DNA from 4 places in the Staphylococcus sp. CoH_129_LAB_1 genome. Region 4 is predicted to be linked to each of the others. Evidence: riboswitches for the same ligand, from Rfam matches in the RefSeq annotation. Region 4 holds a riboswitch; each other region holds the start of a gene.
The links. Region 4 has a riboswitch for S-adenosylmethionine ahead of AC2FB1_RS07705 (methionine ABC transporter ATP-binding protein). Riboswitches for the same ligand answer to the same signal wherever they lie in the genome.
Positions count from the first base shown of each region.

Region 1: linked by a shared signal. The riboswitch ahead of AC2FB1_RS09520 (aminotransferase class I/II-fold pyridoxal phosphate-dependent enzyme) and the one ahead of AC2FB1_RS07705 (methionine ABC transporter ATP-binding protein) in region 4 are both predicted to bind S-adenosylmethionine.
Region 2: linked by a shared signal. The riboswitch ahead of metK (methionine adenosyltransferase) and the one ahead of AC2FB1_RS07705 (methionine ABC transporter ATP-binding protein) in region 4 are both predicted to bind S-adenosylmethionine.
Region 3: linked by a shared signal. The riboswitch ahead of AC2FB1_RS09605 (MetQ/NlpA family ABC transporter substrate-binding protein) and the one ahead of AC2FB1_RS07705 (methionine ABC transporter ATP-binding protein) in region 4 are both predicted to bind S-adenosylmethionine.

Region 1 is NZ_JBXWKZ010000034.1:3,492-6,687, reverse strand. It holds gene AC2FB1_RS09530 (aggregation-promoting factor C-terminal-like domain-containing protein) at 1-420, shown strand, start outside; partial or broken gene AC2FB1_RS09525 (phytoene desaturase family protein) at 538-1,149, shown strand; SAM riboswitch class I at 1,217-1,332, shown strand; gene AC2FB1_RS09520 (aminotransferase class I/II-fold pyridoxal phosphate-dependent enzyme) at 1,402-2,562, shown strand; gene AC2FB1_RS09515 (D-lactate dehydrogenase) at 2,591-3,196, shown strand, end outside.
Region 2 is NZ_JBXWKZ010000043.1:7,562-10,757, forward strand. It holds gene metK (methionine adenosyltransferase) at 87-1,283, opposite strand; SAM riboswitch class I at 1,396-1,507, opposite strand; gene pckA (phosphoenolpyruvate carboxykinase (ATP)) at 1,667-3,196, shown strand, end outside.
Region 3 is NZ_JBXWKZ010000034.1:21,851-25,046, forward strand. It holds gene AC2FB1_RS09600 (aspartate aminotransferase family protein) at 1-864, opposite strand, end outside; gene AC2FB1_RS09605 (MetQ/NlpA family ABC transporter substrate-binding protein) at 1,062-1,877, opposite strand; SAM riboswitch class I at 1,983-2,091, opposite strand; gene AC2FB1_RS09610 (hypothetical protein) at 2,239-2,664, shown strand; gene AC2FB1_RS09615 (cell surface protein) at 2,830-3,196, shown strand, end outside.
Region 4 is NZ_JBXWKZ010000023.1:3,694-6,889, forward strand. It holds gene gcvH (glycine cleavage system protein GcvH) at 1-335, shown strand, start outside; gene AC2FB1_RS07695 (toprim domain-containing protein) at 475-861, shown strand; gene AC2FB1_RS07700 (thioredoxin family protein) at 854-1,153, shown strand; SAM riboswitch class I at 1,208-1,312, shown strand; gene AC2FB1_RS07705 (methionine ABC transporter ATP-binding protein) at 1,396-2,421, shown strand; gene AC2FB1_RS07710 (methionine ABC transporter permease) at 2,414-3,109, shown strand; gene AC2FB1_RS07715 (MetQ/NlpA family ABC transporter substrate-binding protein) at 3,130-3,196, shown strand, end outside.

The DNA of each region.
Region 1 (3,196 bases), on a different contig from region 4:
AACCAAGCTTCAACTCAATCAGTAAGCTCAAATAATCAAGCTAGCACTTCAAATGTAAAAGCTGTTTCAGCTCCAGTACAAGAAACTTCTAGCTATAATAACTACAGTGCTCGTACTACTTCATATTCAGCACCAAAAACAACTTCATACTCAACTGCTTCAACTGGTGGTTCAGTTAAAGCTCAATTCTTAGCTAATGGTGGTACTGAAGCTGCTTGGAACGCTATCGTAATGCCTGAATCAGGTGGTAATCCAAATGCTGTTAACCCAATTGGTTACAGAGGTTTAGGTCAAACTAAAGAAGCTTGGGGTACTGGTTCAGTAGCTACACAAACTCAAGGTATGGCTAACTATGCTAAATCACGTTACGGTTCATGGGATGCAGCAATTGCTTTCCGTAATGCTAACGGTTGGTGGTAAGATTTAAATAGATAACTGGATAGTACATCGAGTTATCAAAAAAGGAGGACGACAATGTCGTTCTCCTTTTTTTATTTTTTTAATATAATATTTTTAATTTCTTGCTTAATACATATAAAGATAGATAAAATGGATTATTCATGTTCTGCATTTTTAATTTATGCAGGAATAAACAGAGATTTGAAAGATAAAGTTCATTTGCATAATGTGATTTTTGCTGAAGATTTTAGAGGAAACATTGACGATATTTTTGAAGGAAGATTGCCGAAAGATCCTTCTATATATCTTTATTTCCCCTCTGTTGAAGATGAGGAATTGGCTCCTGAAGGAAAAACAGGTATGTACATTTTAATGCCAGTACCTGAGCTTAAAACAGGTCAAATTGATTGGAATAATCCAGCCATAATTGAAAAGACTAAAAATGAAATTTACAAAAAAATAGAAACAATTGAAGCGCTTAAAGGAGTGCGTGAAGATATCGTATCTGAAACTATTTTTACACCCTTAGATTTTGAAGCACGTTATAATGCTAAATTCGGTACGGCTTTTGGATTAATGCTTACTTTAACACAAAGTAATTATTATCGTCCGCCTAATGTGTCTCGTGATTATAAAGATTTATATTTTGCAGGCGCAAGTACACATCCAGGCGCCGGTGTACCCATTGTATTAACAAGTGCTAAAATAACAGCAGAGGCTATGTTAGAAGATATTAAAAATATGAAGTAGAAAATATAAGTCTGAAAATTGACAATTATTAGTCTAATGTTAAAATAAAACTTAATTAATATGCAAGAACTTATCAAGAGAAGTGAAGGGATTTGGCCCAATGAAACTTCAGCAACAGGCCTTATAAATATAAAGTACTGTGCTAATTCCAAGAGGACTGTAAAATGACCTCATAGATAAGTGACATATATCTCATGAAGCTATATGCCACAAAAAAGTGGTATATAGCTTTTTTATTTAAGGAGGAATAATATGGTTATTTCAAAAAGATTAGCAGCCATTCCTGATAGTTATTTTGGAAAAACGATGGGACGTAAAGTAGAACATGGCCCATTACCGCTTATTAATATGGCAGTAGGGATTCCAGATGGGGAAACGCCTAAAGGTATCATCGATCATTTTTCTGAAGCTATTCGTATTCCTGAAAATCAAAAATACGGTGCTTTTCATGGGAAAGAATCATTTAAAGAAGCCATTGTTAATTTTTATCAACGTCAGTATAACGTGACATTAGATAAAGAGGATGAAGTATGTATTTTATATGGTACAAAAAATGGATTGGTAGCTTTACCTACATGTGTTGTTAATCCTGAAGAAAATGTGTTACTTCCTGATCCTGGATATACAGATTATTTAGCAGGGGTCATGCTCGCAGATGCCAATCCGGTTCCATTAAATCTAGCCCCACCAGATTATTTGCCAAATTGGGATAATGTAGATAAGGAAGTATTAAACAACACAGCACTTGTTTATTTAACGTATCCTAATAATCCAACGGGATCAACGGCTACAAAAGAAGTATTTGACGAAGCAATTGAACGATTCAAAGGTACAAAGACAAAGATTGTACATGACTTTGCATATAGTGCATTTGGGTTTGATGCTAAAAATCCTAGTATTCTTGCTTCAGAACATGGTAAAGATGTTGCTATTGAAATTTTCTCACTTTCAAAAGGATATAATATGTCAGGTTTCAGAGTGGGGTTTGCAGTGGGAAATAAAGATATGATTCAAGCATTAAAAAAATATCAAACACATACGAATGCTGGAATGTTTGGTGCCTTACAAGACGCAGCAGCTTATGCACTCAATCATTATGATGAATTTTTAGAAGAGCAGAATGATACATTTAAAAGACGCCGAGATAAATTTGAAGCAAAATTAAGTGAAGCACACCTGCCATTCGTTCACTCTAAGGGGGGAATCTATTCATGGCTACGTACTCCTCCAGGTTATGATAGTGAAACATTTGAACAATATTTATTAAAAGAAAAATCAATTTTAGTTGCGCCAGGCATCCCATTTGGTGAAAATGGAAAGTATTATGTTCGAATATCACTTGCATTAGATGATGATGCATTAGAAGAGGCGGCAAATAGATTAGTAGATTTAGCAGATATGTATCAAGAATAGTTAAAATAATGAAATTAGGTGAAAATGTATGACTAAAATAAAAATAATGAGTGTAAGAGAAGAAGACATTCCGTATATTGAAGAATGGGCTGAATACAACAATGTTGATGTTGATTTAACCAAAGAAATGTTAACGGAGGAAACAATTGAAACTGTAAAAGGATTTGACGGTCTATCGTTATCACAACAGCATCCAATTTCAGAAGAGATTTTTGCGAAATTAAAACAATATGGTATTAAACAAATCGCACAACGTAGTGCAGGATTTGATACGTATGATTTAGAATTAGCTACAAAATACGATATGATTATCTCAAATGTACCATCGTATTCTCCAAGTTCAATTGCTGAATTTGCTGTTACACAAGCTATTAATATTGTAAGGTATCAAAAACGTATTCAAAATAAAGTACGTGACTTTGATTTTCGTTGGGAACCTTCTATTTTATCTCAATCTATTCGTGATTTAACTGTTGCAGTTATTGGTACTGGACGTATAGGTTCGATTGTAGCAAGTATTTTTGCAAAAGGTTATAACAGTAAGGTAGTCGCTTATGACCCATTTCCAAGTGCATCCATAGCTGAATTTATTGATTATAAAGATACGTTAGAAGAAGCAATTAAAGAAGCAGAT
Region 2 (3,196 bases), on a different contig from region 4:
CTTTTAAACTGTCAATATCTATCTATTATAATAGAAATAGATGATAATTTCGAGATTTAACCTAATTAACTACTGTATATCCTACATTATTCTTGAACAGCATCCTTTAGGACATTCACTTTATCTAATTTCTCCCATGGTAACAATACATCAGTACGACCAAAGTGTCCATATGCAGCTGTTTGTTTATAAATAGGATGTTTTAAATCAAGCATTTTAATAATACCTGCTGGTCTTAAGTCAAAGTGATTTCTTACCGCTTCAACTAATTGTGCTTCAGAAACTTTCCCTGTTTTAAATGTATCAATAGCAATAGATACAGGTTCTGCTACACCAATTGCATAAGCTAATTGCACTTCACATTGTTCAGCTAATCCAGCTGCTACAATATTTTTTGCAACATATCTTGCTGCATATGCGGCAGAACGGTCTACTTTTGTAGGATCTTTACCACTGAAACAACCACCTCCATGACGAGCATAACCGCCATATGTATCTACGATAATTTTTCTTCCAGTTAAACCAGCGTCTCCTTGAGGACCTCCAATAACAAATCGACCAGTTGGATTAATAAAGAATTTTGTTTCATCATCAATCAAACTATTAGGCACAGTCGGATAAATGACATGATCCTTAATATCTTTTTGAATTTGACCTAACTCAATATCTTCAGCATGTTGAGAAGACAGTACAATCGTATCAATACGTTTAGGTTTATCATTTTCATCGTATTCTACTGTTACTTGAACTTTACCATCTGGACGTAAATAATTTAAGGTACCATCTTTACGAACATCGGATAAGCGTTTCGCTAGTTGATGTGATAAAAAGATTGGAAGTGGCATATATGTTTCAGTTTCATTTGTTGCATAACCAAACATTAAACCTTGGTCTCCGGCACCTGTTGCTTCAATTTCTTTTTCAGATATATCATTGCGATACTCAAGTGCTTTATCTACACCTTGTGCAATGTCAGGTGATTGCTCATCAATCGCTGTTAAAACAGCCATAGTTTGATAATCGTAACCATATTTAGCCCTTGTATATCCGATATTTTTAATTGTTTCGCGGACTACTTTAGGAATATCTACATATGTAGACGTTGAAATTTCACCAGAAATCAAAGCCATACCTGTTGTTACAGTTGTTTCACAAGCAACACGTGCATTAGGATCGTCTTTTAAAATTTCATCTAAAATTGCATCAGACACTTGATCAGCAATTTTATCTGGATGCCCTTCTGTCACTGATTCTGATGTAAATAAACGTTTATTATAAGTCATGATTTGCTCCTTTTTAACTATATTTACGAAAATTCTCTTTTGACAATGAGCTTAAAATAAAAGAGCCTTCTCAACTATCTAGATAGAGAGAAGGCTCTTAAACGTCCATTCGCTCTTATCGTTCAGACAAATATTGTGTCTGCAAACGGTTTGGCACCTTTCTTTAAAAAAAGAGGTTGCTGGGCTTCATTGGGTCCATGTCCCTCCACCGCTCAGGATAAGAGAATCCGTTAAAATCTATACTACATAATTACTTTAAAATTGTCAATTTTGATTTTTTAAATGCCCTTTTATTTATAATGGAATAATTAAATCAATATGTTATACTATTTTATTGTAAGGGCTTACATATAAGTATAAAAACATATTTGGAGGGATGTTGTATGTCAATAGATACATACAGTGAAACACCTAAAATCAAACACTTATTAGAAAAAGAAACGACTTTATTTCAACTTTCTACTACTCAGCTTTATTATAAAATTTTAAATAATAATGAAGGTGAACTCACTGAACTTGGCGCAATTAATATGAGTACAGGTAAGTATACAGGTCGTTCACCAAAAGATAAATTTATCGTGAATGAACCTTCATATCGAGACAATATCGATTGGGGAGACATTAATCAACCTATTGATGAAGAAGTATTTTTAAATTTATACAATAAAGTATTAGATTATTTAGATCAAAAAGATGAACTATATGTCTTTAACGGCTATGCTGGAAGTGACAAAGACTCACAACTAAAATTAAAAGTCATCAATGAGCTTGCATGGCATAATTTATTTGCGCAAAATATGTTTATCCGACCTGAATCAGTTGAGGAAGCAAGTCATATTAAACCAAATTTCACTATCGTTTCTGCCCCACATTTTAAAGCCAATCCAGATGTTGACGGTACTAATTCCGAAACGTTTATTATTGTTTCATTTAAACATAAAGTAATTTTAATTGGTGGTACTGAATACGCTGGAGAAATGAAAAAAGGTATCTTTTCAGTGATGAATTATTTATTACCTATGCAAGATATTATGAGTATGCATTGCTCTGCAAATGTCGGAGAAAAAGGTGATGTTGCTCTGTTCTTTGGACTATCTGGGACAGGAAAAACAACGTTATCAGCAGCTTCAAATCGCAAATTAATCGGCGATGATGAACATGGTTGGAACAAAAATGGTATTTTCAACATTGAAGGTGGTTGCTATGCAAAAGCAATTCACTTATCTAAAGAAAAAGAACCTCAAATTTATAATGCCATAAAATATGGTACTATTCTTGAAAATACTATCGTTGATGAACGTGGTCATGTTGATTTTGATGATAATACAAATACCGAAAACACACGTGCTGCTTATCCAATCCATCATATTGATAATATCGTATTACCTTCTAAAGCTGCACATCCTAATACAATTATTTTCTTAACTGCAGATGCATTTGGCGTGCTTCCACCTATTGCTAAATTATCTAAATCACAGGCAATGTATCATTTCTTAAGTGGTTTTACATCAAAATTAGCTGGCACTGAACGTGGCGTGACAGAACCTGAGCCATCATTTTCTACGTGCTTTGGCGCTCCATTCTTACCTTTACATCCTACTAAATATGCAAATTTACTTGGTAAGCTAATTGATGAACATGATGTTGATGTATATCTAGTAAACACAGGATGGACTGGTGGTAAATATGGTATAGGACGTCGTATCAGCTTACATTATACACGTTATATGGTAGATCAAGCTATTTCTGGTAAGCTAAAACAAGCTACATTTACCACAGATGAAATATTCGGTTTAAGTATACCAATTGAAATGGAAGATGTACCTAAAACGATTTTAAATCCAATCCATGCTTGGAACGATCCTGACGCTTATCGCCATCAAGCTAATGACTTAAAACAACGTTTTGAAGAA
Region 3 (3,196 bases), on a different contig from region 4:
TACAATTGCTGACATTGGTAATCCGCCTGCTAATGATTTACCAAATGTAATGATATCTGGTGTAAAGTTAAAGTGAGTCACGGAACTCCAAGAACCTGTCCGTCCTAATCCTTGTTGAATATCGTCAACGGCAATTAAAATACCATGTTTACGACATAAGGCTTCCAGTGCTTCAAAGTATCCTTCTACTGGTTCTAGTAATCCTCCATCTCCTTGAATCGTTTCTAATACAATACAAGCTACTTCTTCAGCTGGAACATACTTCGCAAACATATCTTTTAATGGTGCTAAATATTCTTCAATAGTATTTGGCTTGGATTGTTCAAACATTCCTCTGTATTTATCTGGAAATGGTATATGATAAAATCCATTTAATAACGGTCCATAATGTTTACGCATATTCAAACTGATAGTAGACATTGATAGCGATCCAAATGTAGATCCATGATAGGCATTTGTAAAACTAATGATATATGGCCGTCCTGTATAAGCACGTGCAAATTTAATTATTCCATCATTAGCATCCGAACCACTCAAACCAAATGTAACACGTTTTTCATAGTTTCCTGGTGCAATATCACATAACTTTTTAGCGAGTCTTACTAAAGGCTCGTGATACATGTATGCGGGCGTATAATGGATGAATTGATCTACCTGTTTTTTTATTGCTTCTGTCACTTTTTTTGGTGCATGTCCAACGTTTTGTGAACTAGCACTAGACAACAAATCAATATATTCTTTTCCATCTACATCTACTAATGTAGCTCCATGCCCGTGGTCAATCACTAGTGGATAATATTTAATACGTCCTGATGTAGCAAAATACTTACTATCTTCTTTTATCATGTCCTCTGCTTTACTCAAATTGACTCATCCTCTCCCACAACATCAATAATCTACACTGTTTATTATTGACTTTACTTCTATGATAATAATCAATATCTTACTAATAATTGTCAGATTTGTAAATATTTTCAGAAAAATTAAAATATATTTTTTCTATCTTTTATACAATGATAAATATAAATCATAAAAGGCCTCTAATAGAGACCTTTTATGATTTATTTGTTTTCATATGGAATAACATCATCGCCATATTCTTTTTTAATATACTCTTTAATTTCTTTAGATTGCATAACTTTTAATAATGTTTGGAATTTTTTATCATCTTTATGACCTTCTTGAACGGCAATAGTATTCGCAAATGGTGATGATTTACCTTCCATAACAATAGCATCTTTAGATGGTTTTAAACCATTATCAAGCGCATAGTTTGAATTCATAATCACTGCAGCGCCTTCACCATTCTTATATGTTTTTGGTAAGAATTCTGCACCTTGCTGATGATTAAATTTTAAATGTTTTTTATTTTCAGCAATATCTTCAAATTTTGCATTTTCGATTTTAACGCCTTTTTTCAACTTTATTAATCCTTCGTCAACAAAGAATGATAAAAATCGTCCTTCTTCTGCCGGATTATTAGAAACATAAATCGTTGATCCATCTGGAATATCTTTTAAGTGTTTATATTTTTTACTGTATACACCCATAGGGGTCGTAAATACTTTGCCTAACTCTTCAATCTTGTACCCATGACTTTTCTTTTCAGCATTTAAGTATGGAACATGTTGGAAGAAGTTAGCATCTACATCACCTTTATCTAGCAATTTATTAGGCACTTTATAATCATTAACTTCCTTAACTTCTAAATCATAACCTTTTTTCTTCATCTCTTCTTTAGCTTTTTTCAATACATCACCATGAGGTGCTGGTGACGCTGCGACAGTTATTTTCTTGCTATCCTCTTTTTCTTTTCCACATGCTGTTAAAGTGAATACTACTAATACGATACTAAATATACCTATCCATTTTTTCATATGTATCAATCCTTTTATCAATTTTCAATATTCTTTTTCTCTTATAGATATGTAAAGACATAAAAAAATACTTTCTACTATTAAGAGAAAGCATTGATACACTTTCTCTCATCTTCTAAAGTATATGATTTACTTTATGTGAATTAGCACCATGTCATAAAATAACGGTTGCCGGGCTTCATAGGGCACATCCCTCCACCACTCTTGATAAGAGTTTATAGTTTATTGAATTATCATTAATTTATCATTAGTTTAAATATAAGTCAATATAATATTTAAACTATTCTAAATATTTAGAAAGTGTTGAATGCTTTCTTTACGGGAATACTCTTATCATATTTATAATCAAAGGAGGAATACTATGATTCGTTATGTTTATCATTTTATCAGTGCTTTAGTCATTAGTATCATTTTATTAATCACAATGGTTATCATGGATATCTTAGCTCAATCGACGCATCTTACTTTATTATTAATTAATATCGATTTCTTAATTGATCCAAGTAAAACTCCTTTACTATTAGAACTAGCCATTCATATCTTTATAGGATGGTTAATATATTTTATTTTCTTGCTTATTTATCACGTATTTAAATCATTATATAAAGTAAGCTATTTCTTATTAATGCTCGTTTTTGCCTCTCTTTACCCTTCACTTATCATTATAGCAAAACGATCATTCTTCCATTTTAGTTGGAGTGAATATGGATTATGGATGATAGCTCACATTATTTTTACAATTTTAATGGCTTTCGCTATTTCATATTTTTCTAAAAAACAATATTAACTTTTTAAATAAATGATTTGGAAATATTTATTTAATTTTTACAAAAGGTTTATTCTTTAAGTTAAGTTAAAGATTTATTATGATTTTTTTTAAAATCCTATTTCTGCTCTATTTAAATGCTACACTCTAGTTGTAATTGATCATGAATGAAATGGGGTTTTCATTATGAAGAAAGTTTCTCTTATTGCAACTATACTTTTAACAAGTACGATGTTACTTACAACGACTCATTCTGTAGAAGCACATGCTGCCGATTTAGTTACTAAAGAAAATGCTAAACAAATTGCTACAGATGCATTATCTAATAGTGGAGGTAATCCAAACCTACAACGATTTGGTCGTACTGTTGACAAAGGAGAATACTTTGAAATTATAAGTCATAACAAGTTAAATACAGGTAGTGGGGAGTATAGAGTTTATAAGAATGGCGAAGTTGAGTATAAAAATGGTCCATATAGTGACTTTAATCGACTTCAAGATACACGTATTCATGCAGAATCAGGTATCGCTAAAGCTGCTGAAACAACTTCTT
Region 4 (3,196 bases):
TTAAAGTTGAAGGAAATACTGCAACAATTGGTATTACCGAATACGCACAAGGTGAATTAGGAGACATCGTATTTGTCGAATTACCAGATGTTGATGATGAAATTAATGAAGGGGATACATTTGGTAGTGTTGAATCAGTAAAAACAGTATCTGAATTGTATGCACCTGTATCTGGTAAAATTGTTGAAACAAATGATGAACTAGAAGATAGTCCTGAATTTGTTAACGAATCACCTTATGAAAAAGCATGGATGGTAAAAGTTGAATTAAGTGACGAAAGTCAATTAGATGAATTACTATCAGCTGAACAATATTCTGAAATGATTGGCGAATAATTTTTTAAAACTCCTTGATATTAAATCATAGGAGTTTTTTTATTATATTATGTTAATTATCTGTAAATCGTGTTTATATTCATAAATACTGTGAAAAAAGTAAATGATTGTTTAATATCGACTTAGAAGGTGGATGAACATGGCAATTTTAAACAAAGTTATCATTGTTGAAGGTAAATCTGATAAGAAGAAAGTGCAACAAGTCATTGCTGAACCTGTAGATATTATTTGTACACATGGTACAATGAGTATCGACAAATTAGACGATATGATAGAAACGTTATACGGAAAACAGGTCTTTATTCTTGCTGATTCAGATAATGAAGGCGAAAAAATTAGAAAATGGTTTAAACGTCATTTAAGTGAAAGTGAACATATCTACGTAGATAAAACATATTGTGAAGTTGCGCGTTGTCCTAAAAACTATCTTGCTCATGTATTGAGTAAATATGGATTTAACGTAAAAAAAGAGAAAAAACTTATATCTAATTTAAGTTCTGAAAGGTTAGTACTTGTGAATGAATAATTCTATTAAAATTGAAGACATCAAAGAAAACTTTGATAAAAATAGACATTTAATATTTGGATATACTCCTATGTGTGGGACATGTAAGATTTCAGAGCGCATGTTAGATATTGCCAATGACATCGAACAATTACCACTTAAAAAAATTGATTTAAATTACCATAAACATTTTAGTGAAGACTATAAAATTATGTCTGTGCCTGTACTGTTAATTATGAATAAGGATAAAGAAGTAGATAGAATTTATGCATTTCAATCCGTTCCTTATTTGTTAGAAAAATTAAAAAAATGATTGACGAATTATTAGTACAATGATAGGATATAAATTAATTAAATAGTGCGAAAACTCTTATCGAGAGAGGTGGAGGGATGTGCCCTACGAAGCCCGGCAACCGTCTATAATAGAAATGGTGCCAATTCACATAAAGTAAAACACTTTAAAAGATGAGAGAAAGATAATTTTAATGCTTTCTCATCTCTCTAGGTGAGAAAGCATTTTTTAATTACATAAGGAATTTAAGGGAGGCACTTAACGTGATTGAGTTAAATCAAGTTGTAAAACGCTATCATACAAAGAACAAAGATGTACTAGCAGTAGATCACGTTGACTTGAATATAGAATCAGGCTCAATTTTTGGAGTGATTGGATTCTCTGGTGCTGGTAAAAGTACGTTAATTCGAATGTTTAATAATCTAGAAGAACCGACTTCAGGAGATATCATTATAGATGGGGACAATATTAACAAACTTTCTAAGTCAGATTTGAGAAAAAAACGACAAAAAGTAAGTATGATTTTCCAACATTTCAATTTGTTATGGTCGCGTACAGTTATTAGTAATATTATGTTTCCACTAGAAATAGCTGGAGTATCTCGTACAGAAGCGAAAAAGAGAGCTTTAGAACTTGTAGAGTTAGTCGGATTGAAAGGCCGTGAAAAAGCTTATCCTTCTGAGTTATCAGGCGGACAAAAACAAAGAGTTGGAATTGCTCGTGCATTAGCGAATGATCCGAATGTTTTATTATGTGATGAAGCTACAAGTGCTCTAGATCCACAAACAACGGATGAAATTTTAGATTTATTATTAAAAATAAAAGAAGAAAGAAGCCTAACGATTGTGATTATCACACATGAAATGCAAGTGATTAGACGCATATGTGATGAAGTTGCAGTGATGGAAAATGGTCGCGTTATTGAACAAGGTAGAGTCGATGAAGTATTTGAAAACCCTCAACATGAGGTGACAAAACGCTTCGTCAAAGATGATTTAGACGATGACTTTGAAGATTCAATTAAACATCTTGAACCATTGAATAAAGATGCTTATATTATAAGATTGAATTTCAATGGTAATAATACAACGCAACCTATTGTATCTGATATTACACGAACGCAAAATATTGAATTAAATATTTTAGAAGCAAATATTAAAAATACACGTACAGGTTCAGTTGGATTTTTAATAGTACACATTCCACATATAAGTGACGATGGATTTAATTCATTCGTAACTGAATTACATAATCAACACGTGAATGTGGAGGTGATTAAACATGGATAAATCATATGGTGATATCTTCCATGAAATGATTACCATGCCTAATGTGCAATGGCCTGAAGTTTGGCAAGCAATTTATGAAACACTTTATATGACTATAGTGTCAACCATTTTTGCTTTCATCTTTGGTTTAATATTAGGCGTGTTACTATTCTTATCAGCTAAAAGTGATGCACCTGGAGCTAAAATTTTCTATACGGTAGTTTCATTTATAGTGAACTTGTTCCGTGCGATTCCATTTATTATTTTAATTTTGTTATTAATTCCGTTCACAAGCGTATTATTAGGTACAATTAGTGGACCAACAGGAGCACTGCCAGCATTAGTCATTGGAGCTGCACCGTTCTACGCAAGATTAGTTGAAATCGCATTTAAAGAAATTGATAAAGGCGTTATTGAAGCGGCATGGTCTATGGGTGCGAATACTTGGACAGTCGTTCGAAAAGTATTGCTTCCAGAAGCAATGCCAGCACTTGTGTCAGGTATTACAGTAACTGCTATCGCTTTAGTTGGTTCAACTGCTATTGCCGGTGTAATTGGAGCAGGTGGGTTAGGTAACTTAGCGTACTTAACTGGTTTTACTCGTAACCAAAATGATGTCATTTTAGTTTCAACAGTATTTATTTTAATTATTGTATTTATAATCCAATTCATTGGGGATTGGCTTACAAATAAAATTGATAAACGATAATAGAAATGGGGACAGATTAAATGAAAAAACTTTTAAGTTTAGTATTAGTACTTACACTTACAGTTGTATTAGCTGCTTGTGGTAAAG